Regions from separate parts of the Bradyrhizobium sp. USDA 372 genome, predicted to be linked through region 3. Evidence: riboswitches for the same ligand, from Rfam matches in the RefSeq annotation. Region 3 holds a riboswitch; each other region holds the start of a gene.
The links. A riboswitch is a leader RNA that binds a small molecule or an ion and turns the genes downstream of it on or off. The one in region 3 is predicted to bind cobalamin.
Positions count from the first base shown of each region.

Region 1: linked by a shared signal. The riboswitch ahead of AB7M16_RS24725 (ribonucleoside-diphosphate reductase subunit alpha) and the one ahead of AB7M16_RS33400 (TonB-dependent receptor) in region 3 are both predicted to bind cobalamin.
Region 2: linked by a shared signal. The riboswitch ahead of metE (5-methyltetrahydropteroyltriglutamate--homocysteine S-methyltransferase) and the one ahead of AB7M16_RS33400 (TonB-dependent receptor) in region 3 are both predicted to bind cobalamin.

Region 1 is NZ_JBRJHR010000001.1:5,260,418-5,270,298, forward strand. Features, by position in the region: partial or broken gene tnpC (IS66 family transposase) at 1-395, shown strand, start outside; partial or broken gene AB7M16_RS24710 (transposase) at 409-947, opposite strand; gene AB7M16_RS24715 (GNAT family N-acetyltransferase) at 1,177-1,527, shown strand; partial or broken gene AB7M16_RS24720 (transposase) at 1,784-2,116, shown strand; cobalamin riboswitch at 2,241-2,399, shown strand; gene AB7M16_RS24725 (ribonucleoside-diphosphate reductase subunit alpha) at 2,706-4,448, shown strand; gene AB7M16_RS24730 (ribonucleotide-diphosphate reductase subunit beta) at 4,439-5,512, shown strand; gene tnpB (IS66 family insertion sequence element accessory protein TnpB) at 6,275-6,712, shown strand; partial or broken gene tnpC (IS66 family transposase) at 6,681-8,218, shown strand; gene AB7M16_RS24745 (acetoacetate decarboxylase family protein) at 8,745-9,278, opposite strand.
Region 2 is NZ_JBRJHR010000001.1:5,494,799-5,504,679, forward strand. Features, by position in the region: gene AB7M16_RS25695 (nodulate formation efficiency C protein) at 1-567, opposite strand, end outside; cobalamin riboswitch at 1,520-1,722, shown strand; gene metE (5-methyltetrahydropteroyltriglutamate--homocysteine S-methyltransferase) at 1,824-4,169, shown strand; gene AB7M16_RS25705 (hypothetical protein) at 4,682-4,912, opposite strand; gene AB7M16_RS25710 (hypothetical protein) at 6,357-6,617, shown strand; partial or broken gene AB7M16_RS25715 (IS3 family transposase) at 6,655-6,930, shown strand; gene AB7M16_RS25720 (hypothetical protein) at 7,289-7,570, opposite strand; gene AB7M16_RS25725 (hypothetical protein) at 9,250-9,435, shown strand.
Region 3 is NZ_JBRJHR010000001.1:7,170,727-7,180,607, forward strand. Features, by position in the region: gene cobF (precorrin-6A synthase (deacetylating)) at 1-668, shown strand, start outside; gene cobT (nicotinate-nucleotide--dimethylbenzimidazole phosphoribosyltransferase) at 679-1,731, shown strand; gene AB7M16_RS33395 (histidine phosphatase family protein) at 1,724-2,296, opposite strand; cobalamin riboswitch at 2,368-2,570, shown strand; gene AB7M16_RS33400 (TonB-dependent receptor) at 2,687-5,044, shown strand; gene AB7M16_RS33405 (PepSY domain-containing protein) at 5,057-6,487, shown strand; gene AB7M16_RS33410 (hydantoinase/oxoprolinase family protein) at 6,952-8,961, shown strand; gene AB7M16_RS33415 (hydantoinase B/oxoprolinase family protein) at 8,958-9,881, shown strand, end outside.

The DNA of each region.
Region 1 (9,881 bases), 1.9 Mb from region 3:
CCGATGCCTTCGAGGTATGGCTGCGCGCTAAGCTGGCTCTCATCAGCCAGAAGATCAAGCTCGCCGAGGCCATCCGCTACGCCCTCTCGCGCTGGCAAGGACTGACGCGCTTCATCGATGACGGCCGCATCGAACTCGACAACAACACCGTCGAACGATCAATCCGTAGCATCAAGCTCAGTCGCAAGAACGCGCTGTTTGCCGGATCCGACGGCGGTGCCGAACACTGGGCTGTCGTCGCGTCCCTGGTCGAGACTTGCAAGCTCAACGACCACGATCCGCTCGCGTATCTCACCGACGTCCTGACCAGGATCGTCAACGGGCATCCCAACCGCGAGATCGACCAGCTACTGCCCTGCGCCTACCGCGCTCAAGCCCTCCAAGCCGTGGCCTGAGAACGACGCTTACGGAAAGGGTGACGATTTCAATCGTCCATTGGCCCAGATCAGCAATGGCATCGAGCAACTTTGGACCACGATAGACACGATCGGCGAAGATGTGACGCAGGTTGGGAACAGGCGACCAATGATCCGCAACAGCGGGACTGCAAATCCGCTTGGGCCTCCACTTTCCGTGGTCTTCACGCTTTGACTGTCGATAACTCCGGCCGTTGGAGTGGGTTTGCGTCCTTGCCGTTCGCGCATGCGCCGGACCAGAGTGTCATTGATCGCGCCCCACAAGCCAGAACCGCGCCACTTATAAAAATGGTACTGAACAGTCGAGCACGGCGGGAAATCCTTCGGCAGCGCTCGCCATTGGTAGCCGCTGGCTCCAATGTAGAGAATCGCATTCATGATCACGCGCAGACTGATCTTGCGGGGACGACCGCGTCGAGATCGCGCTGGCATCAACGGCTCGATCAATTCCCATTCCGCGTCCGTCATGTCGCTTGCATAACCAAGTCCATCGCGCCGATATTGTGCGCGGGTGATTTCAGTCCAACACATGTTGTTCTCCCTCGGGTCTTCGCAAACACGAAGGAATCACAACGAACTAAATCACTCAACTTTCTTTTTTGGTCAGGCTCTATGGCACAGCTTACGTCGCGGGAGAGATTCGTGGCGCGGCCCTGTGGCTGCATCCCAACGGGCAGCAAGATGAGGAGGCGTTGGATGCAATCATGGTCTATCCCTGCGCCCGGAGATCACGGAGGATATGGCACACTTGCGGCGGAGAATGGCCGAACATCATCCCCACGAGCCACATTGGTATCTGCCACTCATTCCCGTCGGTCCGAACTGGGTCGGAAAAGGGCTTGGTACGTTGCTGACGAAATACGCCCTTCAACGATGCGATGAGGACGGCATTGCTGCCAACCTCGAAAGCTCGAACCCTGAAAACATTCCCTTTTACCAACGTCACGGCTTCAAGGTCGTTGGTGAGATACAACACGGTTCCTCGCCGCCGCTCACGCCAATGTTGCGAACGGCTTCATTCCGACACAGCAAAGCCACGCCGCCTTATCGGCTCCGTCACCCAGATTCAAGCATAGCTCCGCCTCATCCCGTTAGGATTGATTGGCAATAACCTGACATGACCGCGTTCGGTTGAGGACGGCTTATGTTCGAGGCCAGACAACTGAGCACGTGCGGCGGCTCGCCCGGCCTGCGAAGGGGTCAAATCCACTAAGCGTGGGACATTGCCACGGGCGGCTGCATCGATTGCGGTCGCGCTCCAGACAATTTTGATCTAAGGGCCACAGAAAGCGATGAATGGCGAGACGCGTATGGCAACCGAAACCCGATCCGGCCCAACTCAATTCGCGGACCGCGAACCGATCGATGCCAACATTCAGGATGTCCATGGTGCTGCTCCCCTGTTGCAGAATTTGCGAGGCCGCGGCTTGAGCACATCTTTGCCGATCGGATCTATCGCGGCAAACAGCTCGTCAAGCACTCTCCCACTGGGGGCCGTGGACGATCGAGATCGTCGAGCGACCGCCCCGCGTCCAAGGCTTCCACTCCCGCCCAGGCGCAGGGCCGTCGAGCGCACCTTTGCACGGCTCGGCAGATGTCCGCGCCTCTGCAAAGACTTCGAAGGTTCCGCCCCCGCCGAGCTCGCTTGGCTGCTCGTCGGCCATCTCAGGCTCCTAACTCGCCGATTGGCCAGTCCTTGAGACGCTATGCTTTTTGAGTGAGGCCCTTCAGGACAGGCGCTCGGCGAATTTCGAACCTCGACCTCGGGGCTGCACCAACTCGTTAACTTTACGGTTCCGTCTTGACGAGTCCCGTAGCTGCGCATATATGTGGTGCCGTCACGGTATTCTATACCCATATATTGTAGAATGGAAGCTAGAAGGGAACCCAATGCGTCGGCAGCGGCCATTGCGATAGCGCCGGGAAGGCCGACAGCCGCAGCGACCCGCTAGCCAGGAGATCTGCCGCGACAGAAACACATGTCCTCGGGCCGGGTGCCCCGGTGGATCGCTTGCTGCAGGGGACATTTGCCCGGTCTCCTCGCAAATCGTCCGCACGGTCCCGGCCCCAAATATCGCGGGGGTGCCGGTGTCGCCGTCTTACAACTTCGATCAGTATGGTCATCTCATTGAGCTGCCGAGTGTGCGGCAACCCCGGGCGCAGGCAAAGCCTACCAAGCCTGAGCCGTGTCTTGTGCGGCCCCCAGCATCGCCGGCTCCCCTGCCGAAGCCCCTGGCGCCATCGCCCACGCCGTCTGACATCACCCTCGATTGGTCGCGGGACGACCTGGTGACGTCGTTCGGTAAGTTGACGCTGACCGACCGTTATCTGCTTCCCGGCGAAGGCATCCAGGACATGTTCGCCCGAGTGTCTTGCGCCTTCGCGGACGATGTTGCGCATGCCCAACGTCTATATGATGCGATGTCTCGGCTGTGGTTCATGCCGGCCACACCGGTGCTCTCCAATGGCGGCACCACGCGCGGCCTTCCGATCTCGTGCTTCCTTAACTCAGTGCCGGACTCGCTCGAAGGCATCGTCGGCACCTGGAACGAGAACGTCTGGCTTGCTTCCAACGGCGGCGGCATCGGCACCTACTGGGGCAATGTTCGCTCGATCGGCGAGGAGGCGAGGGGCGGCGTGACCTCGGGCATCATCCCGTTCATCCACGTCATGGACGGCCTCACCCTGGCGATCAGCCAGGGCTCGTTGCGGCGCGGCTCGGCGGCGGTCTATCTCGATATCCACCATCCCGAGATCGAGGAGTTCCTCGAGATCCGCAAGGCGTCTGGCGACTTCAACCGCAAGAGCCTCAACCTGCATCACGGCATCAACGTCACCGACGAGTTCATGCGTGCCGTAGGTGCCGGCACCGCAGTCGCTCTGCGCAGCCCGAACACTAACAAGGTTGTCCGCGAGATCGATGCCCGCCAGCTGTGGCAACGCATCCTTGAGAACCGGCTGCAAACCGGCGAGCCTTATCTCTTGTTCATCGACACCGTGAACCGCGCGCTCCCCAAGCACCAGCGCGAGCTAGGCCTCAAGGTCTCGACCTCCAACCTGTGCAGCGAGATTACCCTGCCGACCGGCATCGATCATCGCGGCGAGGAGCGCACAGCGGTGTGCTGCCTGTCGTCGCTCAACCTCGAGACCTGGGACCAGTGGAATAAGGAGCCCGGCTTCATCGAGGACGTCATGTGCTTCCTAGACAACGTGCTCACCCATTTCATCACGGTGGCGCCGGACGGAATGAAGCGTGCCCGCTACGCCGCCCTGCGCGAGCGCTCCGTTGGCCTCGGCGTCATGGGCTTCCACTCGTTTCTCCAGGCCAAGGGCATTCCAATGGAGGGTGCCGTGGCCAAGTCATTCAATCTGAACATCTTCCGAAAACTTCGTCGCGATGCCGATGCGGCATCCGTGGCGCTCGCTCGCGAGCGTGGCCCGTGCCCGGATGCCCTGGAACGCGGCGTGATGGCGCGCTTCAGCCACAAGATCGCGATTGCGCCGACCGCCTCGATCAGCATCATCTGCGGCGGCACCAGCGCCTGCACCGAGCCGATTCCGGCCAACATCTACATCCACAAGACGCTATCCGGCGCCATCTCGGTGCGCAATCCGCACCTCGCCAAGGTGCTGGCCGCGAAAGGCGCCGACACCTCGGCGACCTGGCAGTCGATCATCGCGCACGAGGGGTCGGTCGCCCATCTCGACGTCCTGTCGGAGCACGAGAAAGCGATCTTTCGCACCGCCTTCGAGATCGACCAGCGCTGGATCGTCGAGCTTGCCGCCGACCGCGCCGCGTTGATTTGCCAGAGCCAGTCGATCAACCTCTATCTGCCGGCCGACGTCGATAAGTGGGACCTCCACATGCTGCACTGGACAGCGTGGAAGCGTGGGGTGAAGAGCCTCTACTACTGTCGATCAAAGTCGATCTCGCGCGCGGCGTTCGCCGGCAAGATTGCCGAGGATGCAACGCCGACGCAGCAGCGGGGGCGGCAGCGCACCGACTATGAGGAGTGCCTCGCATGTCAGTGATCGATCTGTCGCGCCTCGATCCGCGCACGTTGATCGGCAAGGGGCGCGTCGGGCTCCTTGACACGACCGGCAGCTATGACGTCGATCGCTATGCCTGGGCTTACGAGTTCTGGAAGCGCCAGCAGCAGACCCACTGGATGGGCGAGGAGGTGCCGCTCGGCACCGACCTCAGGGACTGGGCGTCGGATCGCGTCACGGCCAGCGAGCGTGCGCTGCTTACCCAGATTTTCCGCTTTTTCACTCAATCGGACATCGAAGTCGGCGACAACTATTTCAAGCGGTACATTCCGATCTTCCAGCCACTCACCGTCCAGATGATGATGGCCGCTTTCACTAACATGGAGACGGTTCATATCGATGCCTATGCCCTGCTGCTCAAGACGCTCGGTATGCCCAAGACCGAGTTCGAGGCATTCCGCGGCTATGCGCAGATGCGCGCCAAGGCGGACTACATGCATGAGTTCGGCGTCGACAGCGTGGCGGATGTCGCCCGCACCCTGGCGATGTTCGGCGCCTTCACCGAAGGCATGGCCTTGTTCGCCAGCTTCGCCATGCTGCTGAACTTCCCACGCCACAACAAGATGAACGGCATGGGACAGATCGTAAGCTGGTCAGTGCGCGACGAGAGTCTCCACTGCGAGGGCATCATCAAGCTATTTCACGAATGGCACCGCGAAACCGGCGCGGTGACGCGCTCCGTCCGCGACGACATTGTCGACGTCGCCAAGACCATGGTGAAGCTGGAGGAGAACTTCGTCGAGCTCGCCTTCGGCCTTGGCAAGATCGAGGGCATGCTGCCCGAGCATATCCACGCCTACGTCCGCTACGTCGCCGACTGGCGACTGACCCAACTCCGGATTGCCCCGGTCTTCGGCTTCTTCGAGGCGAAGGAGGGCGGGTTCACCCAGCTCAAGGCGCATCCGCTGCCGTGGCTCGTCGAGATTCTCAATGGCGTCGAGCACGCCAATTTCTTCGAGCAGCGCGCCACGGAGTACTCCAAGGCGGCGAGCCGCGGCAGCTGGGACGGCGAAGACGGGGTGTGGGCGACTTTCGGCCGTATCTAGCCCATCTTATTCATGCTAGCGTTGGCCTTGAGCGCCTGCCGACGCGGGTGCGCGCATGTCACGCAATGCTAACGGCGCAGACGCTGTTTTCTGCACTAATCCCAATTCTCCGGTGCCACGATCGCCAAGAGACTACATGCAGCGTGCGGTATGAAGGCATGACTTCATGGGACCTGTTGGTGTTGACTTTGCAATAGAGAGCCCATTTTGAACGCGTGCCGCCCGATACCCGAAGAACAAAAGCAGCGTCACATGACTGACCGATCCGAGTGCTGGGCTACAGGAGCAAACGCTATGCCAAACCAGCCAGCTTGCCGGCCACCCTTCTCGACGTTTCGGTCCCGCGCTGCGATTCAGCGCTTTACCAAGGACCGTGTCGTACCGGCCTGGCATTTGCAGAGCAAAGAACGCCTCCGGTTTGATGTAATCGTCCGCGTTCCATATGATTGAAGCTGTCGCCGAGCGTCTTGAGGGGGCGCCGCGACAGCTTCGCCGGCGCTGGTCGGACGAGTTCACGCGCAAGTTGTGGCAGAGGCGCAGGAGCCTGGCGCGAGTGTATCGGGGATCGCCCATCTCTTCGTCTGGCGTCGCGATGCTCGGGCGAACGAACCTACCTTCGCGGCCTTCGAGTCGCGAAGTCGCGGTGGCGTGCATGTCAGAGGCAGTGATCGAGATTGCCTCCATTGGCGAGGTGATCGTGCGCGCCGGCGTGGACGCCGACGAGGCGCAGCTGCAGCGGGTGATCCGGGCGGTCCGTTCGGCATGATCCCCTCCGGCGTGAAGGTGTTCCTGGCCAGCCATCCAGTTGACTTCCGCAAGGGTACCGATGGCCTTGTTGCGCTGGTGCGCGATGCCGGCTCAGATCCGTTCGACGGGGCGCTTTATGTGTTCCGGGCGAAAAGGGCTGACCGAATCAAGATCGTATGGTGGCATAGCTCTGGCGTGTGCCTCTATTTGAAACGCCTTGAAAAAGCGAAGTTCTGCTGGCCGCGGAATCGGGCATCATCGGATACAGATAAATCCGCGCAGTTGATGGCCCTGGTGGACGGGATGGATGGGGAAGCGGGTCCGGGCTGTGGCGGTCACGCCGGCGGTAAGCGCTGCGACGAAGTGAATCAACGCCTGAAAGGACGAGAGAACCGGAGCAATAGGTGCTCTGGTCGGGGCAATGCCCCCGCCCGATCTCGACCTCCCGAATGACGTAGAGATGCTAAAGGCCATGGTGCTTGCCATGGCCAAAAAAGCGGCGCCTGCGATGCAATGGAGAGCGAGATCGACGATCTCAAGGCGCGCAACGCCGATGCGCGCATCGCGCGGCTGACGCAGATCCTAAAGGCCTTTGACCGCCCCCGGTTCGACCGACGATCGGAAAAGCTCGGCTCGGCGAGTATCGATGACGAACAGCAGGCTTTTGCCTTCGAGGAGATCGAGACCGGCATTGCTGCGATCAGGACACAGGTCAATAAGGGCCGCGAGCGGGGCGGGTGGCAAACGCGCACCTCGTCGGCGCAAGGGCTTTGCATCGCATCTGGAACGGATCGGGGTTGTCATCGAGCCGGAAGCGTTAGCTGAGCATGCCGGCAAGCAGAAGGTGCTCATCGGCGAGGACGTGTCGAAGCGTCTGGATGTGGAGCCGGCGAAGTTCCCCGTCATCGTCACACGCCGTCCCAAGTATGCCTTCAAGAACGAGGACAGCGTGATCCAGGCGCCGGGCCCAGATCGCCGTCTCCAGTACGTCGATGGCCAACCGCTCTACCGGCAGGAAGCCATCTATGCCCGCGATCAGGTCGAACTTGACAGCCAGCTGGTGGCGCAATGGATGGGCAAGCTCGGCTTCAAGCTGGAGATCGTGGCCGACTACATCTTCAGCGAGGTAAAAAAGGCCGGACGGATCTGTGCCGACGAGACCACCTTGCCGACGCTCGCTCCGGCTCCGGATCGACGAAGACGACCTGCTTATGGGGCTATGCCCGAGATGATGGAACCTTTGCTGGCAGCGCCCCCCGATCGTGGCGTATCGCTTCGAAGACAGCCGCTCCGGCGAACGTGCGGCCCGGCATCTCAATGGTTATCGCGGCATCCCTGCAGGCTGGTGGATACGCCGCCTATACCAAGTTGGCGCGACCCGATCGCGGAATGATCGGCATCACCTTGGCCGGCTGCTGGTCACACAGCAGGCCCCAAGTTCTATGAGCTGCATGCTGCAGGAAGCTCGAAAGTGGCAACGACGACAGTCGAACGGATGGCAAAGCTCTGGCAGGTTGAGAAGACCGTGCGCGGCCAAAGCCCCGACGCACGCGTTGCCGCGCGCCAGCAAGCCTCCGGGGCGGTCGTCGCAGGTCTCTTCGATCTCTGGCAGCACACCTTGCGGCGGATCTCCGGGAAATCAAAGCTGGCCGAGGCAATCCGCTATGCCGTCTCACGTGGCTCCCTCTTCGAACGCTTCCTCACCGACGGCCACATTGAGCTGGACTCCAACATCGTCGAGCGCGCCATCACGCCACAGACAATTACAAGAAAAATAGCCTCTTCGCGGGCAGCGGCGGCGGCGGACAACCTGGGGGACCATCGCAACACTGCTGCATAGGGCGAGAATGAACAACGTCGATCCGTTCGCTTGGCTCGTCCTAAACACTTCACCGTATCACCAATGGCTGGCCGAGTAGCGAAATCGACGCGCTCATGCCATGGAACCATGCCGCGTGACGGCCGCAGCTTGCCGCTTACACCCCGACGGCTGCAATTGAACATTGAACTTGCATCGAAGCATATCACACATTTCTACAGCTAGAAGAAGGTTGGACTGTCACGAAGGCTTGGCCGGCATGTGCGAGCCGATCCGCGCCCAGCAATCGGCCGAGCGACGGAGGCGATGGGCTTGTCGCTTCACGATGGCGCGCCAGTCAGACCTGCGCAGATGCGTGGGCAAAAGCCTTGCGATGGGACATTCGCCGGAGCAGATCGCCGGCGGCTGGTGCTGAAGCATGGTCGCGCCATCATCAGCCATGAGTCAATCTATCGTTTCATCTAACGTCGGACGGCCCAGAACGATTACTGGTACCCCTGCTGCCACGTCACAAGAAAATACGAGGGCACCCCCGGCAGAGACCTGGATAAAACTTAGGGCAAGGTCACCAGGACTTCTAACTGGATAAGTTGAGGCAAACTCATTCCTCATTCTGTTAGCCTGAATTGATCTCCCGACAAGACACCGATGGCCTGGAGTCTAGAGTCATACTCCTCGCACGTGCCGAGCAGAGTATCCGCGACTGACAAATTGTGCACGGGATCGATGAGTGGGGGGTCGTAAGTTAGGGAAACCGGGCCAGTAGAAAGTACTTCGTCGCCCCGTTCGGTCTCGTCGGAACCTTTGGTCCGTACACCATTTCACGAGTTGCGTTGCGGCTCCCTTTCCGGACTCTGTTAAGGGGGGCAGATGGGGAACCGAATAGAAGTTCGTCCGGGTAGAATACATCTGTCCCGCACCGGAGCGTTGATTTGGTTGAGCATGGATGGTTAGCAGACGCTTGCCAGCCGGACGTTCGAGCGTGCCCTGAATTAGACCGTCTTCCCATGTCATTCTGATGTGCCAGCTTTTTGGAGAGCCAAGGACCTCCCGCCCCGAAGCGAGCGCTGCATCATGCGTTGTCACATAGATGTAGGGAATGTAGTAGCCGGTCTGCCCGCCAAGATCGCGAACTTGGATTCCTGAGTAGTGCTCTAAATACGGTCCGACTGTGCTTAAGCCATAGCACGCTATGCCCACCGCACCGCACCCGACGGGCCGATCACCGGCTCGCCTTCAGAGCCTGGACGATCGACGCAATCATCGTCGGGTCCGCACCACGGCCGGCCCGGATCGTGATGCCCTCAACTTCGATCTCGATGACTATCCCCCCTGGCTTGCAGCGTACCGCTTTGCGCTCACGCGCCCAAGAGCTGGCGCCGGCACTACGGCATCCACCACCGCCGGCACAAACTGTACTTCTTTTGCTTCGGAATGACCGCCCGGTGCTTCTCGCAACTGACGGCGCCTGCCAAACAACTGCTGCGGCGACAATCCAAGCCGTCGCAGACCGAGTCGCCACTCGCTGCGATCTCCGCAAAACTCCGAGCCTTGTCCTCGTCGCTCCACTTCCGCCGAAGGCCCGCTCCGGTTGAAGATCTCGAGGCGCCGCACCGGCTCCGTGATAGCAGTATGCACTGTGTCCATTCTAAGCCTAACGGTCCAAAACGAACCGCAGGCTCGCAGATCACCCCGTCATTCGGTAGATGGCCCCTGAACGGCCCCTTACGGCCGCTCGATGCGCCCTGGAGTTATGGTCGGAGCTTTTTTTGACGCAAAGCCTGTTTAGAGCTACAAAAGGTT
Region 2 (9,881 bases), 1.7 Mb from region 3:
AAAATAACGTGGTCCTTGGATATCGCAATTCACCAAGAGCAGAATGCGCCATAGATCGCCTTTCTCGTTCGGCTTGTCATTCTGCTTGGGTAAGTAGTCTACCCCAACAGGTTCAATGATAGTGCATCGGCCCTGCCGCAGAAGATCGCCGAGCCGGCCTTGCGGCGTAGTCACAAAGTTGAAGTTACTTGGATCATGCAGAAAGCTAAGGTTTGCGTCCCTTTCACCATCTGCGACTTCTTTGGCGATCAACGAGAGCGCTAGGGCACGCCAGCCCAATTCCATCGGCTTCGCATAGGTTGACGCAAGCTCAGTCGTACCGTCGAGCGCGACTTTCCAGGTGATCGCGTACTGTTCGTCTGATTTGTTGTCTCGGTGCCTGGTCCACGAAACGAAAACATGGTCGCTTTCGCCGAGTTCAGCGACCCCCCACATCTGAGGGACGAACTGTGCCACCTTCGAGACATTCGAGATGATTTGTTCTATCGTCTCACCATCTTGCGCTCGCCAAGTTGACTTAAGTCTTTCGACAAGGGGGTTGTCGCTGGCGCGAATAGTGTTGCTCATGGCAGCCGGCCAGCCTAGGCAGATTAAAAGTCCGCCCAGGCGAAGCCATAGCGCGGGTCTTCCCGACATTCTCTTCATAATCCTCCGCCTATCGCGTTTCATCCATACATCTTTCAAAGCGGTAACCTTGAACCTGCTATGAGCGAGCGCAAGAAGTTTACGGAGACGCGACGGGGCACCCGCGGCTGTCCCACGCGGGCAGGCGCTCCCCTCTATGTCACGCGCCCCTAACTTCCCTAGCCAGCGACAGCGTCAATTGGCTGAGCTGGACAACCCCAAGCAGAAGAGACTGGGCATGTCGAGGGGCTTGCATTCTTCGTGCCAGGCAGCAGGCAGAGATTTGCATGGGTTTTATGTCCCTCTTGTCCACTTTCCGACCTGCGCACGGTTCGATGTTTCCATTCAGTGTATCGGCCGTAGCTCGATGCCAAGTGCCTGATGAGAATCGGGAGTGCGTTTGCCGTCATTGAACCGTGTGGTTCGCTATAGTTGCCCGTCGGCGTTCGGCCTACATGATGGCTGGCGATACGAAGCCGACTTAATCGACGAACTTTGAAGTCTGGCTGGCACGAAAATCAACCTGCTCGCCGCGTATGTGGCTAGATTGCGCCGCCTGCCTTGACGTGTTCAATGGGGATCCTCTAGTCGAGAAAATAGCTGGCCAGCGGATGTGCTGGGCGAACCGCTGGAAGTCGGAAGCCGCATCGAATGCATTCTGCTCGAAACGGCGGTAATCGCCGCCGCGCGGGCTGGTTTTGTCCCTTTCATTGATGGGGCGGGCGGCGTCGCCTCAAGGCAGCTCCGAGTCTCACTCCCACATCTGAGACAAGGACATCTCTGATTGCGACAGCTCTGTTTAGAGAATCATAGAGATGCACGGTCATTCGCCTACTAGATGTCTCAGATTAGCGTGCCACAAAATCTGAGAGGTTGACGGAAGAGTCCTCCTGCCGATAATCGAACTCGTCGAGGTTCTCCGAATCCCGCTTGATCCGGAGCTAAGAGGGAAGCCGGTCCAAATGCCGGCGCTGCCCCCGCAACTGTGAGCTGCGAGCTACTGTCCAACGATGTCACTGAAGCCCGCACGGCTTCGGGAAGGCCGGACAGCAGCGACGACCAGCGAGCCAGGAGACCTGCCCCGACGATAGATTGGTCCACGGGCGGGGTGTCTCGGTGGTGCGCCAAGCAGCCGTCGCGCGCGCGACTTCCTCTGCCTGCGTCCGCCATGGCCTCTGTCCCCAACAGGGGTTTACACTATGTCTCTTCTCTCTCTTCCGGTTGCTACGCTCGGTACGCCACGCATCGGTCCAAGGCGTGAGCTCAAATTCGCTCTTGAAAGCTACTGGGCGGGAAAGATCAGCGAACAGCAATTGCTCGAGGACGCATCCGGTCTGCGCGCAGCGAACTGGGCCCGTCAGAAGTCTCTCGGCGTTACGATCATTCCGTCGAATGACTTCTCGCTGTATGATCAGGTGCTCGATACAAGTGTCATGGTTGGTGCTATCCCGGAGATCTACGCCTCGAAACGAGAATACGTTTCCCTCAAGACGTACTTCGCCATGGCTCGCGGATCACAATGCGACGACCAGGATGCGAGTTGCGGTCTGGGGCCGCGGAGGTCTGGCGCACCCGCGCAGGAAATGACTAAGTGGTTTGACACCAACTACCATTACATGGTTCCCGAGTTTTACAAGGGACAAGCGTTCAGACTTTGCTCTCGCAAACCCATTGAAGAGTATGAGGAAGCAAAGGCTCTTGGCTTTCAGACCCGCCCTGTCCTGATCGGGCCGATCACATTCCTAAAGCTCGGCAAGAGTGCCGATAGCGCGTTCCAGCCCCTCTCCCTACTCGATGATCTAATACCGGTCTATATCGAGGTTCTGCATGAATTGGCCGAACGAGGGGCAAGTTGGGTTCAATTTGACGAGCCCTGCCTGGCCCTTGATCTGGATGAGGCGGCGCGAAAATCATTGCTACATGCCTATAACCGGTTCGCAAAGGAGGGACCGGCTATCAAAATCATGGTTGCCAGCTATTTCGGCGAGCTAGGCCACAATCTGGATACCGCATTGAGCCTCCCGGTTTCCGGTCTGCACCTCGATCTGGTCCGAGCGCCAGAGTTGTTGGATCAGGTCATCGCTGTCGGCCGAAGTGACCTCGTCATGTCGCTCGGGGTCATCGACGGCCGGAATGTATGGCGGTCGAACTTGTCGTCGCTCCGTCAGCGGATGGAGCCCGCGATTGCGAAGCTCGGCAAGCACCGTGTACAGCTCGCCCCATCCTGCTCGCTGCTTCATGTGCCAGTGGACGTTGAACTCGAGACCGGGCTCACGTCCGACGTCAAGAGCTGGCTTGCTTTCTCGGTTCAGAAGATGCGTGAGCTTGCGATCCTGGCGCGAGCACTCGCTGGCGACCAGAATGTCGAGCTCGCTCTCGCCGATTCGGAATGCGCTGCGACTGCCCGGCGGACTTCGCCCAAGATCCATGATACCAATGTCGCTGTGAGGATGAGGGCGATCGACCAGACAATGCGCCGGCGCGCCAGCCCATTTGTCCGTCGTTCCGAGATCCAAAGGGAACGCTTTGGACTACCAACGTTTCCCACCACGACAATCGGATCGTTTCCGCAGACCACAGAAGTCCGAAATGCTCGTGCGGCGCATGCGCGAGGTGCGATGAGCGACGAACAATACGACGAGTTTATCAAGGAAGAGATAGCCCGCGCCGTACGTTGGCAGGAGGACATCGGTCTTGACGTCCTCGTGCACGGCGAATTTGAGCGCAATGACATGGTGCAGTACTTTGGCGAGCAACTCGCCGGCTTCCTATTTACCAGGAATGGATGGGTACAGTCTTATGGTTCGCGCTGCGTCAGGCCTCCGATCCTGTTTGGCGATGTAGTGCGGTCGAAGCCGATCACTGTGGACTGGTGGCGCTACGCGCAATCACTAACTAGCAAGCCAATGAAGGCGATCTTGACCGGACCGGTCACGATCCTGAACTGGTCGTTTGTTCGCGATGACATTCCTAGAAGCGAGGTCTGCCGCCAGCTTGCGCTCGCGATCCGCGACGAAGTCCGCGATCTCGAGAATGCCGGTGCAGCCATGATCCAGATCGACGAAGCTGCACTCCGGGAAGGATTGCCATTGCGCCGATCGGCGTGGAAGGCATATCTCGATTGGGCGGGAGATTGCTTCCGCATTTGCTCATCGGGCGTTGCCGATCAAACGCAAATCCATACACACATGTGCTACTCGGAGTTTAACGACATCATCGGTGCAATCGCTGCAATGGATGCGGATGTCATTTCGATCGAAACGTCGCGGTCGAAAATGGAGCTACTGGACGCATTCAGCAAGTACGAATATCCAAATCAAATCGGACCGGGCGTGTACGACATCCACTCTCCACGCGTTCCGGAGGTGGGCGAAATGAAGGAGCTGATGGTGCTGGCTCGGACGCGTTTGCAGGAATCGCAGCTCTGGGTCAATCCGGACTGCGGCCTAAAAACTCGCAATTGGGAGGAGGTTCGGCCTGCCCTAACCAACATGGTCGTTACCGCCCGCGAACTGCGTGCAGCATCCGATCCGCAAAACCATTGATCCCGCGCTCGGGTCTGTTCTCGACCAAGCGAATTCGCTTGTGCTCATTTGCGTTCTCCACAATCTCGAGCAAGCCTTGGGCCAACAAAAATGCCTAGCCCGGCTTGGTGGTCCGAACGAGGTGCACCCGGAGGAACGACGCAGACGCGTCGCGCTACTTGGCCGAGAGAGAATAGCCGACGGTTCATCAAGGTGAGAACATTCGCCGAAAATATGGACTCATATCGACACGTTTATCGTAGCTCATTATGACGTGGTAAGCGATCGTTGGTTTGAGATTCAGAATCTACACAGAGGTGTGTCGCTCGCGAGTACATTAGGAACGGTTGCGACAGCAATGCGAGGAGTGATGCCGGACGGTCACCGCACGCCCCCACCATAATCGGTCCCGCTCGGACATGTTTCCCGTCAGGCGCTCTCATGCGATGAACTCTACATAGTGTCCGACGAGAGGACGCCGAAGCCAGTTCCTGCCTCAACTCACGCCAATCTATTTTGCAGGATCGCCGCCGCTATCCGGGCCAGATACGCCAATGCGTCGGCTGCACGGCGACGTGCTCTCCGGTATTCGCGTTGATCCATCCGCCGAACACCCGGCGACAAGGAAAGATCACCCGGTGAATTGAATTGCCCTCGATCACGGCAATCTCCAGATCCTGATCGAAGGGCGGCGTGATTTCGAGCCGCTCCCAGATCGAATCGCCACTGGATCCTGGACGAAGTTCATCGCTGCCAGCTGACAAATGCAGACAACCTTGTGAACATTACGAACATCGCTTGGCTTCCGCGCGAACAGGCTCTGCCCGACTCGACCGGACGGCGCGCGGTCTCTATGGCGTGAGCCCGCGGCAGAGGGCAATCGGCCGTGGCATCGTTGGTACGGAACACGATCCGCTCGCGAACCGAAATATTTGGATTTCTGCCGGGAAACAAGGCCTGAGCTTCCGTCAAATCGATCTGGGTCAGCTCAATACCTCGGCTGTTGGTATTTGTAACTGTTCTGCACGAACTAAACTGGTCTGCAGCTCCGGCAATCCGGCCCGGAGCGGGGTAAATGGTCCGGCTTTCTGTCATGTCACGTCTCTTGTTGGTGAGACATCTCCGTGTTCTGCAGCGTCATCGCGTGGGTGTGCAGGCGACCTCAGCCGCGCTCTCGCGCGCGTAGCACGCGCTCCAGCGAGAGCGCGAAGAATTCGGTTGACACCATTAGGATGGACGTAGCTTCGCTCCGAGCCCATAATCGGGCTTGTCCGCAGGTCGATAAAGTAGACGCCATCGCAAGCGGCGCAACTTATCATGTGCAGGTCATTGACCCGCGGCTCGGCTGCGCCCGGAAGGAGTCCTAAAAAGTGATCGCTGGTAGCCGGACATGAAGGCATCATAGGCTCAAGTCGTTCTTTCCGCCATGCGTCTGACCTTACTAGAAGATCACTTCTATTAGGACGCAGCCGCCGCAGCATTGATGCGGGTCAAAAGGCTGGTCCGTCCGGGAGTGGTTGAGCTCGAGCGGTCGCTACGTGCCGCAGACGCTCGCGTTGGCAGTCGACATGTCCGAACTCGGGCGTCCGCCAGGGCCTGGCGCTCTCTGCAACACGCCAGCGTGTTGATTTGAGGCGCAACTCACGCTTCATGGGCTACGGCAGCATTTTTCCTCATTGCTCCGTGCACGCGGATGGTCAAACGATTGTTCGCCTTTCATTGTCGGTAGCCTTGCCGAGGCTGATCCACCCTTAGGGTTTGGCACTGAAATCCGAACCTGGGCTCGTCGAAACGTCGGCTGCGACAAGCCTTATGATCGGCTTTGCTGTGCCGGCTGCGGGGGACCGTCGGGTGCAAGATCGGGGTTCCTTGCCTGATTGCCGCACGATCTCCTGCGCGTAAGTGCATGTTGCCCTCGATCGTCTCTGCGAGACAATCCTCGATCAAAGACTTGATTTTGCCGGTCGGCGGCATGAGGCTCCTGAGAGGCGCTGCCCCTCGGCTCAAACGGTCGTGCGATACCGCAGGTAGGACAGACAGGCCGTCGCTATTCTTCGCGACAACAAGCGGCTCGCGCGCCGCGCTGTTACATCTGGATCTATCTTCGGAGGAGCAGACAGACCTCTTGGGGTGCTGCTTGAGGCAGATCAAATACTCTCGGTGCGAATGGCAGAATAGTGGATAAGCGAACCACGGGAAGAGAGGGGCATGCCTTCATTTAATGTTCGGTTTATTAAGACCGTTTGTGACGATACTGGCGGCGAGCATCGTGCGTGCCAGGCAGCATTCAAGGTCGATGCCGCCTCCCTGAGTGCTGCTGCTCAGCAGGCGGAGACTGATTTTTGCAAGCAAAAGAGTGTCCGCGAGTGGACAATCTTCGCCGATGTGTTGGAGCTTCGAACCCCACCTGCATTAGCTAATCCGTCCACATCAGCCTTTCGAGCATCCCGCCAGGACGAGCTCTCATGAGCAAGCAAGGGTTTCGCACTTCCTGAATGTTCCACGGAAGCGGGACTTCTTCAGCGCCGAACAAGGCTCGTAGTTCACGGGCGCGAGGTTCACCGGCGTGCTCGCCTGTCATGGCATCGCCACCAGAATGGACGGCTTGCTTGCCCGGCGCGACAACGTGCTCGTCGAGCATGCCTATGAGACTGTGTCCGACGCCCGCGTCTCGATCGGACGATACCTCGCCTTCTACAATGGCCGGCGTCCGCCTTCGAGCCTTGGCGGCGGCGCTCCGGATCAAGCTTACTTCCGGCCGCTGCCATTCCGTGCGGTAGCCTTACTATGGCAGACGCTCCACTTACACAATCGGCACAGATCGGCAGTCGGTCTATGGAATCTGAAGGCACGGCCAATATGGGGTAAGCGTGACCTTAAATTCGGTACGACGAGTGGTCGAGATTGAAGGAAGTCGTGGTGGGTGCGGCCACCAATCATGCGGCTCACGATCGCGAACTCTCTTGCGATCTATTCCTTTATATCAATCTTAAGCTTCGCTCGGCGTGGTATTATCCGCGTTCTCGTCGGCGGCAGCAGCTACGCAAGCTGGTGCACGGGTCCGCCACCGGATCAAGAACCGCTATCTCGACGAACTGAACGAGGACGTCGAAGGAATTGTGTGAACACGTTGCGGGAGCTTAACGCGACCGTGCATCGACCGATGACTTTTTGCTCGTGCGGTCTTGCGAGGTGACCGATTGCTTGCCAGAAGCAATGCGCAACTGATAGTCGCGCCCGAACCACTCAAAAGTAATTCCCCAGCTTACGAGGATGACGATCTGCTGTTGTCCAGTCTTTACATAGATATCAACGTCCTTTCGGTCTCTCCTGACGTCGTTTTGGTAAACGACGCCTGCCCCGAACTGGCCCGGATCCTGGAACATAGTCGCGTTCAGGTCGTCCCGGCTCGGCACCGCCATAGGTGGATCTTTATCGGGGGCGCCATTGCTTTACTCTCGACACGGCCCGCGAAGACGGGTCGAAGGATTACTTCAACTAGTATCGGCGATAAACGTAATCGTCTGCTTCCCAAGGCGGCGGCTGGTAAACCCATTGCTTTGGGAGCCTGAAAGCTGGGGAGGATGTGCTCGCTAGGACTGGTCAAGGTTATGCCGCATCAACTAGTTGCCAGAACCCAAAACTTGGAGCGTAGGCTCCGCAGAGCCGCAAAGCAGCTGAGTCAACTAGATGTACTCTCGCCACGTTTCAGTCCGACGATCGTCGAGTGCGCCTCTCAGCGGACCGCAAGTTGGGGCGTGAACACGCCCACATCTTGCGGGACCATCGTGCCCGTGACGGTCTTGACGTATCAGGACGGGAGCTTTCGAATGTCATTTGGTCGTCCAGTGACTTTAAGGGAGACTGTTGCTTCGATGTCACCAAACCGATGAACGGTCGATCTACGCTCGTGCGACAAGAGACACCACATGTTCGATATCTATTTGAACCGAAGACACGATCTTTTGGTCGTCCCGACAGGCTTTGGAATCCCCGCGGGATTAGACGGCAATTGGAGGAGAAAGAAGCGGGCGTTTCGTTCCGTGAGCGACGTCATTCGTCAAGATGTACAACAGCTTGGTTACCACCAACGTCGTTTGATCTCGTACCGGTCCAAGCGGCAGTTGAGACCTCGTCACACTCCTAGTCAACGCAGCTATCTGATGCTGAACCGTTCTTCGGAAACTTCGGGCAGGATGTGGCCGATGCCGTAGAAAGCGTTGCTTACCGCGGCGACAGCAGGCGGGTGTCGCGCATTGGGCTTAAGGAGGAAACTTTCTTTTGAAAGCGGGGCACGCCTCTGGAGCTTACCGCAAAATAGGCGTTATCGGGCTCTTGCATGAGTCAATGGCGTGCGCGTGAGTTTTCAGCTGTCTATACTGAAGATACTTGCCGGCCAGCCGCACGACCGGGCGAGCATCGAAGTCGTTAAGCAGCATTGGATATCTGTATAGCAGCGGCCCGGAGTGGCCGGCTCGTATGAAGCGCATCGCAGGCCGCGCGCCCCAACTCGGTATTTTCGGCCAAAGCTGATGCGGGAGGCCGGATGCTGGATGCTCACCGAGGAGGGAAGGGAATATCTTGAGACGCTCGAACAGTTAGATCGGCGTAGTGTGCAGGCGTAGGTTGAGCGAGAGACCGCGCAACAGCCGAAAGCCGAGCAACCGCCCCTTTGACTTCGCAGCTGGGAACGAACGCGGGCAGAAAGCGCCCCACGGCAAGCGATTGAGCCCACGTAAATTGCTGCCGGGGTGACCGCCAGCCGCTCAACCCCTTGCTGATCGTGATGTACTCAACTAGATCTCGAAGTTCACATTTGAAACAGTGGCGTTGTAATGGGTATTGCGAAGTTGTTCAACGCGGCTAGGGATACTGGCTTGATTTAAACCTGAGGGATGGAGAATCTGGCCTCTTCATGCACATCAGCGTGGTCGAGACGGTCGACTAAACTGATCTCGCGCTTGGCTTACTCATTCCACGCGTTTGGAAGGCATGACGAAGTTATACCCTGGCGCAACTCCTATCATATTGTCTGTTTTTTGCGGTCGTCGTGCTGTGAAAACTATGCTACAAGCCGCTCCTCTCAAAAGGAGCATTCATCGTGAAGAAAGCAACCAAGAAACGCGTTAAGCGGCGCGAATGGACGAGGGCAGATATCAAGGAGCTCAAAGTCCATTCGAAGGCCCGAACCCCGGTCATAAAAATAGCAAAGATGACCAAACGCAGCGTCGGCGCGCTCCGCCAGAAGGCCTTGCATCTTGGAATCGGACTCGGACATCAGCGGTAGTTTTGAGCAGCGCTGGTACTGGCGCGGTAGGGCGGCTCCCTGGGGGCCGCCCTCAGTACCCGTAGAAATTTTGTCGGAAATTAGCTTTGCGGATCCGCGCTGAGAAGAGTGTTTGGATGGTGTTTCGCTGTCGCGGTAGGAGCTCCAGCATCTTCTCATCATTGATGGACTTTCTTAGGCGTGGTCTCAACGGTTGTGACAAATCGGCAGTGAAGACATTGTCTTGGTGATGGCCCTGTCAAGGATCTCTCACATGAACGGCCGATCCAGTGTGTTGACCGACCAACGGCGGCGCTCCCTGGAGGTAGCGTCTGGATCGCTCCCGCGCTGAGAAGACCTGCGTCCTGCCATGTGTGAATGTCCGCGATATGGTCTGCTTCTTTGCAGCACTGCGCTCATATGCCGAAATTGTTTGTGTCTGCCGAGCCTCAGCGAGGTGCATGTCG
Region 3 (9,881 bases):
CCGATCTCGTCCTGATCCCGCGCAAGGGGAGCGCAAAATCCGATCTCGCCGATCTCAGGCGGACGATCTGCACTGACGTGCTCACCAACAAAGCGACGCGCATCGCCGAATTCGACCTTCCCGTGCGCGACGCGACCGAGGCCGATTACCGCAAGGGCGTCGACGAATGGCACGATGCCGTTGCCGCCACGTGGTCCCGGACCATTGCAAGCCATCTCGGCCGTGCGGGCAAGGTCGCGCTGCTGATCTGGGGCGATCCGTCGCTCTACGATTCCTCGCTGCGCATTGCGCGGCGATTGAATCCGTTGCCGACAATCGAAGTCGTGCCCGGCATCACCTCGATCCAGGCGCTGTGTGCGGCGCATGCGCTGCCGCTCAACGATATCGGCGAGCCCTTTCTGGTCACGACGGGCCGGCGCTTGCGCGAGGGAGGCTGGCCGCAGGGCGTCGACACGGTGGTCGTGATGCTCGACGGCGGCACGGCGTTCCAGTCGCTCGATCCGGCTGGGCTTCACATCTGGTGGGGGGCCTATCTCGGCATGGCCGATCAGATCCTCATGTCCGGTGCGCTCACCGAAGTGGGTTCGCGCATTGCCGCCGCGAGGCAGGAAGCACGTGAGCGGCACGGCTGGATCATGGACAGCTACATTCTCAAACGCAGGCGTTGAGCGAGGCAGCATGCTTCCCGAATGGGTCACCCAGAACTGCCCCGAAATCTCCGCGGTCCATCGCGAGGCAGCCATTGCGCGGCAGGCGCAACTGACGAAGCCGACGGGCGCGCTCGGCCGGCTGGAGCAGCTCGCGATCGAGCTTGCGGGCCTGCAGGCCACCGAGCAGCCGCGCGCCGCGCGCGTCCCGATCATCATCTTCGCGGGCGACCACGGCATCGTCGCGCAGGGCGTGTCGGCCTATCCGCAAGCCGTCACCATCGCGATGATGGCGAATTTTGCCTCCGGAGGCGCCGCGATCTCGGTGCTGGCGCGCGAGCTGGGTTCGAGCCTCGAGGTCGTCGACGCCGGTACGCTGTCCGAGGTGCAGATGGCCGGAATCGTCACCGACAAGCCGCGCGGCGGCACGCGCGATTTCAGTGCCGAGGCCGCGCTCACCCCGGCGGAATTGGTCTTCGCCTTCGAGGCCGGCCAGCGCGCGGTGGCGCGCGCCGAGGCCGGCCGGCCTGATCTCTTGATCTTTGGCGAGATGGGGATCGGCAACACCACGACGTCAGCCGCGATTGCTGCGAGCCTGCTCGGTGTGAGCGCCGAAGAGATCGCGGGCAGCGGCACCGGCGTCGATGCGGCCGGCCGCGTACACAAGGCGCGGGTGATCGATGCGGCGATCGCACGCCATCGCGTCGCCGGAGCCTCGGTCGAGACAATCCTGTGCGCGGTCGGCGGCCTCGAAATCGCGGCGATCTCGGGCGCGATCATCGCGGCCGCGCAACGCCGCATTCCCGTATTGATCGACGGCTTCATCGTCTCGGTGGCGGCGCTGGCGGCGGCGCGGCTCAATCCCTCCTGCCAGCCGTTCCTGTTGCCCTCGCATCAATCGGCGGAGCAAGGACATCGGCTGGTGTTGCGCGCGCTGAACGTGCAGCCGCTGATCAGCCTCGATCTCAGGCTCGGCGAGGGATCGGGCGCCGCCATTGCGCTGCCGCTGGTGCGCTCGGCCTGCGCACTTCACAACGGCATGGCGACCTTTGCGCAGGCCAATGTGCCGGACCGGTCTAGCTGATCCGCTGATTGACCGAGACGACGCGCCAGCCGCTGGCGAGCCGGTCGATCCGGGTCAGCGACAACGGATCGATCACGAAGCGCAACGCCGCTTCCGGTGCGAGATCGAGCGCGATGCAGAGCGCGGCGCGGATGGTGCCGGAATGGACGACCAGCGCCGCGGAGCCTGCGCCGATCCGCGACAGGCCGAGGCGGACGCGGGCGACCTGATCCGCAAAGCTTTCGCCGTTCGGCGGCCGTCCGCGCGCCGGATCGCGCCAGAACTGCCCGTAGATCTCGCCGCCGGTCGCGGCGAGCTCGTCATGCCGATGGCCGGTCCAATCGCCGAAATCCTGCTCGCGGAATTCGCTGACCAGCTCCGGTTCCAGCCCCAGCGCGCGCGCCGTCTCGACCGTGCGCCGCGACGGGCTGGCATAGCCGGCGACATCCGCGGGCAAGCGCTGCTTGAGAGCCGCCAATGCCGCGTGATCGCCGAGATCGGCCGGCGCATCGGCTGCATGGATCGTCCCGGCTACGCCCGCGACAACCGCGTGCCGTATCAACCAGAGGAAGGTCTCGCCTTCCATGCTCATCTCCAGGGAAGCTTGTGCGGTCGCCACGACGCCGCAACTGGGACATTGACTCTGTCTTGGTGGTAATCCTAGATGCTCGCGACGGTTTTCCCGAGAGGGAATGAAAAGGGAATGCGGTGCGGGGAAAATTGTCCCCAATGCCGCGGCTGCCCCCGCAACTGTGAGCGGTGAATCTTTCGTCACGAGCCACTGGGTCCTCGGTCCCGGGAAGGCGACGAAGAGGTCACGACCCGCGAGCCAGGAGACCTGCCGTCAGCCGTGGTCACACGCGAAGATGTCGGTCGGGGAGTACAGACATTCGGCTTCATCGGACGGCTGCAAGGCCAAAAGGTGAGACCTCGTTCGCTGTGACGTGCCACTGACGTCATACCGAGGTTTAGTACCGTGTCTTCCATCCGTATCGCACGACCGCGCCGCGTCCTGCTGGTTTCCGCCGCGTTCACGTCCTTCGCCGTTCTCGATCCGCCTGCCGCTCTGGCGCAGCAGGTCCGAGAGCCGCTGCCACCCGTCGAGGTGTCGCCCGCCCAGGCGCGCAAGCCGGCCAGACCGGCAGCAGGAGAGGCGGCGAGCGCGCGCCGCGCGGCAGCGCGCAGGCCGGCGGCGGTATCGGCAGCGCCAAAACCCGTGATGCCGGATTCGACGGCGCAAACGCCGCTCAACACCAATGCCGTTGCCGAAAGCGCCTCGCGGCTCGGCCTGACGGTGCGGCAGACGCCCGCGACCGTCGAGGTGATCTCGGCCGAAACCATGCGCGAGCAGGGCTATCGCACCGTGTCCGAGGTGGCGCAGGGCGCCGTCGGCGTCACCTCCGGCGACAACCCGGCCGAACCTTCCGCCTTCTCGATGCGCGGCTTCACCAACAGCCAGATCAACACGCTCTACAACGGCATCAAGATCGGTCCGCAGAACATGACGTCGCGGATCGTCGACACCGCCAATCTGGAGGCCGTGGAATTCATCAAAGGACCGGCCTCGCTGATCTCGGGCGAGGGTGCCGCCGGCGGCGCGATCAACTTCGTCACCAAGCAGCCGCACACGGGAGCGATCCGAAGCGAGGCGGACTTCTCGTACGACTCCCTGAATTCGTTCCGCGCGCATTACGGCTCGGGCGGCAGCACCAATGTGCAAGGGCTGGACTATCGCTTCGACATCAGCCGTTCCACGCTCAACGGCTTTGCCGACGACACCAACGTCAAGACGTTCGGCACGTCCGGCCAGCTCAATTACCGGGTCTCCGACAGCCTCAAGATCTGGGGTGCGGTCGAGTATCGCGAAGACCGCTCGAAGGCCTATTGGGGCGCGCCGCTGGTGCCGGTCGCCTTCAGCGGTTCGCATGCGACGACGGGGATCGTCTCCGGCAACTACGTCTCGAATTACAACGGTACCAATCTCGGTGCCGTCACCATCGACGACCGCACCTTCAACACCAATTACAACGTTCTCGATAACCGCAACGTGGCGCAGGAGGTGTGGCTGCGCGGCGGCTTCGAGCTGAAACTCGCGCCTGACCTCACGCTGAAAAGTCAGGCCTATGGCTATGGCGCCGAACGGACCTGGTTCAACAACGAGATCGAGGCATTCAACTCCACCACGAACCTGGTCGATCGCGAGCGCTTCTATGTCGCCCATAGCCAGCGGCTGGTCGGCAACATCACCGACCTGATCTGGGACACCAACATCGCAGGATTCGACAACCGGTTGGTCACGACGCTCTCGTCGAGCTATCTCGATTTCGTCAGGCCCGGCGCGGCAAACTTTCCCGGGGATTCCGTTTCGCTGGTCGATCCCAACCGCGGCTTCTACGGCCTGCTCACGACACAGCAGCAGACCGCGCGCATCGACAACGAGGCGTTGTCGTTCGAGGACCGTTTGAAGCTGACGCGCAGCTTCGCGCTGATCGGGGGCCTGCGTGTCGAGCACATCGGGCTTGACCGCAACTCGACCGACAAGAACGGCGTAGAGAAGGCGGGTTTTCCGTACACCAAAGACTGGGCGCCGGTGACGGGACGCATTGGCTACACCTGGGAGGCCGTGCCCGGCCTGACCTTCTTCAGCCAGTACGCCACCGGCGCCGACGTCGCAGCCAACAACATCTTCCTGCTGTTGCCGACCCAGCCACTGGACCTGACGACGTCGCGAACCTACGAGACCGGCGTCAAGCATCTGTTCTGGGACAATAGGGCGGAGTGGTCGTTCTCGGCCTACGACATCCTGCGCAAGAACGTCTATGCGGCGGCCGGCGGGCAGGCGCTCAATATCGCCGGGCGGCAGGAGTCCAAGGGCGTCGAGCTTGCCGCCTCGGTGCGGCCGATCGAGCCGCTTCGGTTGTGGGGCAACATCGCCTATGTCGATGCGCGCTATGCCGACTACAATTTCGTCGGTGGCTCGTTCTCCGGCAATACGCCGCCGAACGTACCGCGTATCGTGGCCAATGCCGGCGCATCGTACCGGTTCTTCACGCCCTGGCCTGTGGAGCTCGGCATCACCGGCCGTCATGTCGGCGACCGCTACAACACCGACGCGAACGTCGTGACGATGAAGGCCTACACCGTGGCCGACGTCTACGCCTTCGTCGATATCCCGAAGGCCGTCTTCAACGCGGTCGACCAGGCCCGCCTGACCTTCCGCGTCCGCAACATCACCGACAAGCGCTATGCGATCTGGGGCGATCCGTTCTATCCCGACCAGATCCTCCTGGGCGCGCCGCGCACCTACGAGGTCTCGGCCGCGTTCAAATGGTGAGGCGCTGAGCGCATGATGGGCGCGATCGTCGTCTCGCATCGCTGGCTCGGGATCGCGTTCTGCCTGCTGTTCGCGATGTGGTTCGCGAGCGGGATCGTGATGCACTTCGTCCCGTTTCCGTCGCTGACGGAAGCGGAGCGATTTGCCGGACTCGCGCCGCTAGATCATGACAAGACGATCTCGGTCGCGGACGCCGTTGCGGCGAGCGGAATCACCGACGGGACGCGTGTTCGGCTGATCCAGCGCAGTGATGGACCGGTCTACGTCGTCTCGGGCCCCGCAGGTTCGCGAGCGGTCCGCGCCTCCGATAGAGGAGACGCATCGGTGACGTCCGCCGATGTCGCGCTCACCATCGTGCAAGCCTATTCCCGTCAGCGCGGGCTCGACGCGCCTCGCGCGGCGATCGTCGCGCGGTCGGACTACGATCAATGGAGCGTGCCGAACGGTTTTGATCGCCATCGCCCCTTGTTTCGCGCCGCTCTCGGCGATGCCCCTGGAACGGAGGTCTACGTTTCGTCGCTGACTGGGGAGGTCGTCCTGGATACGACGCGCAGTGAGCGCGCGTGGAACTGGGCCGGCAGCGTGCTGCACTGGATCTATCCGACGGTTCTGCGCAGCAGCTGGGCGGTGTGGGATCGCGTGGTCTGGACGCTGTCGCTGCTGGCCCTGATTGCGGCATTGCTTGGCGCGGTGCTCGGAATCGTGCGGATCAGGTTTCGCAAAGGCCAATTCGGCTCGCCTTACCGTGGCTGGCATGCGCTGCACCACCTGATCGGCCTCGCGGCGACGCTGTTCGTGCTGAGCTGGATCTTCAGCGGCTGGCTCTCGATGGATCACGGCCGCCTGTTCTCGCGCGGGCAATTGACGCCGGCAGAGGCGGGCGTGGTCGATGCCGCCCCGGATTGGCGAGACGCTTCACCGCTCGATCTGCCGCCAATATCGCCGTCGGCGCGCGAGGTCGAATGGTTCGCCTTCGGCGGGAGGGTCTATCGGCGCGATCGGCTCGCCCTTGGCCATCAGACGTTGATCAGGGCAGGGGACGCGCCGCGCGACGGACAGGCGGCATACCTGGATACGCAGGAGATCGGGGATCTGACGGCGCGCCTTGGCGCCGGCTGTGCCGCACCGTTCCTGCTCGCCGGCAACGACGACTATCCGGCGCAATCCAGTGTTCCGGGGGCTCCTGTCTACCGCACGCCCTGCGGCGCTCTCTGGTTCGATATCGATGCCGCCAATGGCAAGGTACTGCAAAGACTGGACCCGTCGCGGCGGGTCTATCGCTGGCTCTACAGTGCGCTGCACACGCTTGATTTCCCGATTCTGCTGGCTCACGCGCGGCTGCGTGACGCTCTCATTGTCAGCCTCTGTACGCTCGGACTGATGTTCTCCATCACCGGCGTCGTCATCGGTTGGCGACGCTTGCGGGCGTCGCTGGCCTCCTGAGGCCGGTGATCTCCTCGCTTACTGACCGTACAATAAAGAGAGGCTGAGCCGACCTGCGTGCATAGCTCCTGGTCAGCCCTCTCTCCCGCACCGCAGATTGATCGCCTGCAAATTAGACAAATGGACTTGCGCGATCCGATTGCAGTGCAACGGGCGCTCCCATTTGTGTCGAAGAATCCAAGGGTGCGCTGCACATTTCTGGCTTCGTATGCTTCTGCTCTCTGCGCGAGCAGCGCTGCACCAAAACGTGCAGCCGATGGTGCGCCGCGCAATGCCGGCGGCTTGCTGGCTCGGTGGTTTGCGACAACTCCGACCCTATCCCGCGGCCATCGCTCTGTCGCACGCTCTCCCGTGATGGCATGACAGGGAATGACGATGAGCGTGCTCGCTTTGGCATTGGATGCGGCAATGGCCGGGAAGGACCTGGCGTCCGGTCCGGACGTCACGCGTAGCTGACTGTGCAGATGAGCTACTCCGACAATCACTGGGAGGTCGGCACCGATATCGGTGGCACCTTCACCGACATCATCGCCATCCGGCGCGATTCCGCGGAAGCGCGGATTGCAAAGGTGCCGTCGCGCCCCGACGCACCGGTTCAGGCGATGCTGGAGGCGATCGAGGCGGTGGGTCTGCGCAAGAGCGAGGTCAGGCGCTTCGTCCACGGCACCACGCGCGTGACCAACGCGATCGTCGAGAATCGGCTGCCGAAGGTGGCGCTGGTCGCGACCGAAGGCTTCGCCGACGTGCTCGAGATCGCCCGCTATCGCCGGCGCGATCTCTACCGGCTCGACATTCCGCCGAAATCGCCGCCTTTGGTGCCGCCTGAACGATGCTTCGGGCTCGCCGAGCGCCTCGATCATGAGGGGCGGGTGTTGAAGGCGCTCGAGGAAGCCGAGATCGAGCGCCTGGTGGCGTGGCTGAAAGAGACCGGCGTGCAGAGCGTCGCGGTTGCACTCCTTCACGCCTATGCCAATCCGGTGCATGAAAAGATGCTGGGCGAGCGGCTCAAGGACCTCGTCGCCCATGTCTCGCTCTCGCACGAGGTCAATCCCGAGGCACGCGAATATGAGCGGACCTCGGCGACCGTGTTCAACGCGGCCGCGATGCCGATCGCGGTGGAATATCTCAGCGAGCTGGAGCAGCGGCTGCCGATCGGGCCCGGCCTGCAGGTGTTTCACTCCGCCGGCGCCATGGTCCCGATTTCGGCGGTGAAGCGGCGTCCGCTGGTGATGGCGATGTCGGGGCCGGCGGCGGGCGTCTCGGCTTCGGTCAGCATCGCGCGCCAGCTCGGCTGCTCGCGGATGCTGACCTTCGACATGGGCGGCACCACGACGGACGTGTGCCTGATCGTCGACGGCCAGGCCGAAATGACCGACGGCCGCATGCTCGGCGACAAGCCGCTGCGCCAGCCGATGCTCGCGGTGCATTCGATCGGTGCGGGCGGCGGATCGATCGTGCGCAACGGTCCCGGCGGGCTGACGGTCGGGCCCGAGAGCGCCGGCTCCGAGCCGGGCCCGGCCTGCTATGGCCGTGGCGGCACGGAGCCCACCATCACCGATGCCAATGCCGTGCTCGGCTATCTCAATCCCGAGACCAAGCTTGGCGATCGCATCGGCATCGGCATCGAGAGCGCCAAGCGTGTCATTGCGCCAATTGCGCACGCACTCGGACTGAGCCTGACCGAAACGGCGCTCGGCATCATCAAGGTCGCGAACGCGACTATGGCCCGCGCGCTCCGCCGCGTCACGGTCGAGCGCGGCATCGACGGGCGCGACTGCACGCTGCTGGCCTTCGGCGGCGGCGGCCCGATGCATGCCGCGGGCCTTGCCGATCTCTACGGGATTGCAGAGGTCGTCGTGCCCAGTGCCTCGAGTGCGTTCTCGGCCCTGGGCTGCCTCACCGCCGATTTCAGCTTCCTGCAGCAGCAGACCCTTCGCGCTGCCCTCGACGGCATCGATCTCGCCGGCGTCTCGGAGCGGATCGAAACCCTGATTGCCGATGCCTCGGCGCCGCTTCTCGCCAACAATGTTGCAAGAGCGGAGATCCAGGTCGAGCTGGTGGCCTTGATGCGCTATGCGGCGCAGAATGACGCCATTCCGGTATCGTTCACGCTGCCGCTCGACGTTGTCAGGCTGAAGCAGGACTTTCTGACGCGGCATCACGAGCTGTTCGGCTATGCGACCGGTGAGCCCTGCGTCATCGAATCCGTGCGGGTGCAGGCCCGGCGCCCGTCGACAACCGTTGTCAGCCGGCCGGCGACAGCGGCGAGGGCGGTGTCTACGGGCACGCGCACCTGCTCGTTCGACGGCTTCCATGACATCGCAACCGCGATCGTCGACCGCGCCTCGCTCACCGAGACCATCAATGGTCCCGCCATCATCGAAGACGCCTGGTCGACCGTGGTGGTGCCGCCGGGCTGGCAGGCGAGGCCCGATCCATCAGGCAATCTGTTCCTGAGGCGGAGGGCGGCATGAAGCTCGATCCCTTCGTCGTCGAGGTCATCAGGCACGGGCTCTCGGCCGCGGCCGAGGAGATGAGCCTCGTCATGACGCGCTCGGCGCGCTCGCCGCTGTTGCGCGAAGCCGGCGACCTGTCGTCGGCGATCACCGACGGCTACGGCGGCCTGGTCGGACAGGGCCGCGACATTCCGATCCATCTCGGCGCGATGGCCTACACCATCCCCGAACTCCTGAAGGTGATGCCGCGCGATGGCCTGAACGACGGCGACGTCGTCATCTACAATATCGGCGCGCTCGGCGGCAATCATCTCAATGACGTCAAGGTCGTGCGGCCCGTCTTCTTCGACGGCGAGATCGTGGCTTTCGCGGTCAGCCTCGCCCATTGGCCTGACATCGGCGGCACCTGGCCCGGCAGTTATTTCGCCAAGGCGGTCGACACGTTCCAGGAGGCGATGCGGATTCCGCCGGTGCTGATCGCGACTGCTGCCGGCCTCAACACGCCGATCGTGCAGCTGCTCAAAGCCAACGTTCGCGATGCCGAATCCTGCGAGGGCGACTTGCTCGCCCAGATCGCGGCGACCAAGGCTGGCGAGAAGCGCATCGTCGAGCTCTGCCGCGAGCATGGCAAGGCGGTCTTCATGGCGGCGCAGTCGCGCCTGCACGATCTCTCCGAAATCGAGATGCGGGAAGCGCTGCGCGACTTGCCGGATGGCGTCTACGAGGGTGAGGATTATCTCGACGACGGCAGCGCAAACAATGCGCCGGCGCGGATCCATGTGAAGATCACCATTCGCGGGAATGGAGCGACCTTCGATCTCTCCGGAAGCTGCGATCGGGTCTCCAATTTCTGCAACACGACGCCGTTCATGGCGCGCTCGGCGGTGGCCTATGCCGCGCGCATCATGAGCGGACGCGACATGCAGCAGAACGCCGGC